Regions from separate parts of the Mycoplana ramosa genome, predicted to be linked through region 1. Evidence: predicted binding sites of a transcription regulator. Region 1 holds the regulator's gene; the other holds the start of a gene.

Region 1 (2,197 bases):
TCAAGAAGCTCTGGTCCGAAGGATTGAGCGCCAGCCAGATCGCAGCACAGCTCGGCGGCGTCAGCCGCAACGCAGTCATCGGCAAGGTGCACCGCCTCGCTCTGCCCGGCCGCGCCAAGGCCGGCGGCACGCCGACAGCGACGCGCGCCAAACGGCCGGCCGCTGCGCCGCGCCCCGCGAACTTCGCCCCGCGCGTCGTCACCCGCACCGTCGCCCGTCCGGCAGGCGCGACCGTCGTCAAGGAAGAGGTCGCGTTCGAGTACGACGACGCACCGCTCGCGCGCATCGACACCAACGTGGTGTTGCCGATGTCGCGCCGGCTGGAGCTGACCGAACTCACCGAGCGCACCTGCAAGTGGCCGAATGGCGACCCGCTGACGGACGATTTTCACTTCTGCGGCAACGAGTCCCCGGACAATTCGCCCTACTGCCTCTACCATCAGCGTCTGGCCTACCAGCCGTCGGCCGAACGTCGGCGCATGCGCTGACCGGTTCAAGGCCGGGAACGAGGACCGAAATTGCAAACGGGCCCCGCGGGGCCCGTTTTTCGTTTCCGACGTCGTGGCCCGCCGATCAGGCCTCCAGCGAATAGCCGGCTCCGCGCACGGTGCGGATGACGTCCTGCATGTTGGAAAAGTTCAGCGCCTTGCGCAGCCGGCCGACATGCACGTCCACCGTACGCTCGTCGACGTAGATATCATGCCCCCAGACGCCGTCGAGCAGCTGCGAGCGCGAGAAGACGCGCCCCGGAGAGGTCATGAAAAACTCGAGCAGGCGGAATTCCGTCGGGCCGAGGCGCACCTCGCGCGTCCGGCGATGGACCCGGTGCGTCTCGCGGTCGAGTTCGATGTCGCCGCACTTCAGCAGCGTCGAGACCACCTCCGGCCGGGCGCGCCGCAGCATCGCCTTCACCCGAGCCATCAGCTCCGGCGTCGAGAAGGGCTTCACCACATAGTCGTCGGCGCCGGTGGCAAGACCGCGCACCCTTTCGCTCTCCTCGCCGCGGGCCGTCAGCATGATGATCGGCAGGCGTTCGGTCTCGGAGCGCTGGCGCAGACGCCGGCAAAGCTCGATGCCGGAGACGCCGGGCAACATCCAGTCGAGGATCAGAAGATCCGGCTGGCGCTCCTGCAGGCGGATCTCCGCTTCGTCGCCGCGCAGGATCGTATCGACCTCGAAACCCTCCGCTTCGAGGTTGTAGCGCAGGAGGACGCTGAGCGCCTCCTCGTCTTCGACCACGGTAATCTTGGGAACCATGCCTTGAGAACTCCGGCGTTCTAAAATTCAGACACTTCGAGGCGGATCATTCCATCTCCGCGCCGACCGAGGTGGTGTGATCGTCCTTCGGGCGCTCGCCTTCCGGTGGTGCACCCGTCGCCATGTAGAAGATCGTCTCGGCGATGTTGGTGGCGTGGTCGCCGATGCGCTCGATGTTCTTGGCGCAGAACAGGAGATGGGTGCAGGGCGTGATGTTGCGCGGGTCTTCCATCATGTAGGTCAGGAGCTCCCGGAACAGCGACGTGTAGACCGCGTCGATCTCGTCGTCACGCTCACGGATCTCCTTGGCCTTCTCGACGTTGCGTGAGGCATAAACGTCGAGCACTTCCTTCAGCTGCATCAGCGCCAGTTCGGCCAGATGCTCCAGACCGCGGGCGAGCTTGCGCGGCATGCCGGAACTCTGCACGGCAATCACGCGCTTGGCATTGTTCTTTCCAAGGTCGCCGACGCGCTCGAGTTCCGCAGCGATGCGGATCGCGCCCATGATTTCGCGCAGGTCCGCCGCCATCGGCTGGCGCTTGGCGATCGTCAGGATCGCCTTTTCGTTGATCTGCCGCTCGGCATTGTCCAGGATGACGTCCTCGGAGATGACCTTCTGCGCCAGCGCGGCATCGGTGTTGACCAGCGCGCGCACGCTGTCACCCACCATCTGCTCGGCGGTGCCGCCCATCTCGGAGATGCGGCGCGCTAGGTACTTCAACTCTTCGTCGTAGACGGAAACGATGTGGGTCGATGACATGGTTTTATCCTCAACGGGCGCCTTGGCGCCGGGTCTTCATTCGCGACTGCGCAACGAGTTTAGCCGAACCGGCCCATGATGTAGTCCTGCGTGCGCTGGTCGTCGGGATTGGTGAACATCTTGTCGGTGTCGTTCTCCTCGACAAGATTGCCGAGGTGGAACATGGCGGTGCGCTGCGAA
Region 2 (2,197 bases), on a different contig from region 1:
TACTGCCGGTCCATCCGCTCGGCGTGGCTGGTAGCGGATTGCATCTGGCGAAGATCGGGGTCCGCCGACATCAGGCCCGCTTCCGGTAGATGTGGAAGCCGCCGTAGATGGCGGAGCGGTCCCGCATGCCAAGCGCGACAGAGCGCTCGCGCTCATAGGTCCAGAGATCGAGAAGGGCGGGCGAGAGCTTGCCGTCGAGGATGCTTTTTTCGGCTGCCGTTCGGAAGATGACGATCGCGCCTTGTGAAGCGGTTCGGGAAATCTCGCTCCAGAGCGCATTGATCTGGTTTTCGTTCATCCAGTCCTGGGCATCGAGCAGCACGAAGCGATCGACCGACGCTGCCGGCTTGGCGGCCAGAAGCTCGGTGAAACTTGCGTGATGGACGCGAACCCGGCCGGCATTGGCGCGTATCGCAGCGTAATGGTCGGCCCGCAGATAATCCGGCGGCATGCCTTCCTGCTTCTCCGGATAGCGCCGCGCAAATGCCTGCCAGGCGAAATAGTTGTCCTTCAGCGGGAAATGACAGGTCAGCTTTTCAAGGCGTCGCTTCAGGACCGGCGCAAGCGAGTTGTCCTCGCTGAGGCTCGCGAGTTCGTCGAACTGTTGCGGCGGGATGCCGAGGCCGAACAGGGATGCCTTGCGCGACGTCATCCAGCGAATCAGCGGGCGATCGAAGAGGGGGGCGATGCGGGTCTCGAAGAACTGGCGCTGCTCGCGCAGCGAACGGGCCTCGACAAACTCGCGCGGATCGAGACCGTGGAGCCGCGCGACGATGTGGCCGAGCAGGATGAAGCGACCGAGCAGGCCGGCGCGATAGATGTTGCGAGTGAAGACGTCGACGCGGCGTCGGCCGAAAGCGTCACGACCGTTCCAGTAGTCACGCGTCTGCACATCGAGCATCGGTTCGATGAACATGGAGTAGGCTTCGCGGTTGTTCGTCGCGTGGTTTCCAGCGAGGAAGCGGGTGACGTCGGCATGCGACGGCAGATGCCGGAAGGCTGCCAGCTTCAGCCGGTTCAGAGCAATATGGTGGGGATTGAGGTCGACGACGTCGATCGCTTCCGGTGCGCGGGACAGATAGGCGAGCATGTTGCAGCCACCCGAACCGATGGTCACGATCCGGTGTCCGGCGGACAGTTCCATGGCTTCGATGTCGACGGCCGGATCTTCCCAGATCTGTGGGTAGACGAGCCCGGAGAAGAGCAATCCGAAGAGGCGTTCGGAGAGCCCCTCCAGTGTGCCGGCACGGTGTTGAAGCAGTGCCGCCTTCAGCTTTTTATTGCGCCCGTATCCCGCGTTCCTGGCCAGTTCGCTCATAGCACCATCTCGTTCGGTGGATCTGTCGAAGCGATAGCTGTCGTGCGCTACAGTTTGATGACTGCGGCCCGCGGGATTGCGAGCGCCGCAATGGTATCCTTGGGGCTTTTCTTGGAGGCCAATTTTTGATTGTCTGCGTGCGAACGAGGGCAGGCAATGGCACGATATTGGCGGGCTGCGGCGAGGACACTGTTCGGTGGCTGTGTCTTTCTGGCGATCACAGGCAGTTGGCTGATCGTTCAGCCGCCGGAGCTGCTGCGGGTGGGATCGTCCTATGCGGCCAAGATCGTTTGCTCCAACGTCTTTCTCGCCCGGCGGGATCCCGCCGTCGTGCTCGAAGACGTGCAGGCGCCGGGCCATCCGCTGCTGCGGCTGATGCGCCAGTCCGTCGATTACTCGGAAATGACCGTCACCGCGTCGCTGCTCGGATTGTTTGCGCCGGGATATGCGGCCTACCGCGAAGGCTTCGGCTGCACATCGGTGCCGGACGGCGATGTCCTGGCCGCCCGAGAGGGGGTGGCCGAGGTCTCCCTTCCGAAGGTCGCGCCGGAGCCCGCCGATCTCGCGTGGCCGGAGGGCGGGGGTGGCAACGCCGATCCTCGCATCGCAAGCATTCTGGACGATCCGGCATTGCTCGGCCCCGGCGTGCGCGGCGTCGTGGTGATCCATGACGGCCAGCTCGTCGGCGAACGCTATGGCGACGGATTCTCAGCCGATACGCCGCTGCTCGGCTGGTCGCTGACCAAGACCGTCAATGCGGCACTTGTCGGCCGACTGATGCAGCAAGGGCGACTGTCGCCGGCGCAGGCGGGTCTCTTTCCTGAATGGCAGGCCGACGCGCGCGCAAAGATCACCGTTGCCGACCTGCTGGCAATGCAG

Evidence for each region. Region 1 encodes PhoB, which activates phosphate uptake and scavenging genes when phosphate is short. Its sites were predicted from a motif close to TGTCATNNANCTGTCAT; they were not measured.
Region 2: the regulator PhoB is predicted to act here: its motif matches at 1,365-1,381, upstream of JNC62_RS12455 (BtaA family protein).

What each region holds. Positions count from the first base shown of each region.
Region 1 covers NZ_JBHEEW010000012.1:24,269-26,465, forward strand. The annotation lists gene JNC62_RS15580 (GcrA family cell cycle regulator) at 1-488, shown strand, start outside; gene phoB (phosphate regulon transcriptional regulator PhoB) at 574-1,257, opposite strand; gene phoU (phosphate signaling complex protein PhoU) at 1,304-2,017, opposite strand; partial or broken gene pstB (phosphate ABC transporter ATP-binding protein PstB) at 2,077-2,197, opposite strand, start outside.
Region 2 covers NZ_JBHEEW010000008.1:168,892-171,088, forward strand. The annotation lists gene JNC62_RS12450 (class I SAM-dependent methyltransferase) at 1-71, opposite strand, end outside; gene JNC62_RS12455 (BtaA family protein) at 71-1,318, opposite strand; gene JNC62_RS12460 (serine hydrolase domain-containing protein) at 1,475-2,197, shown strand, end outside.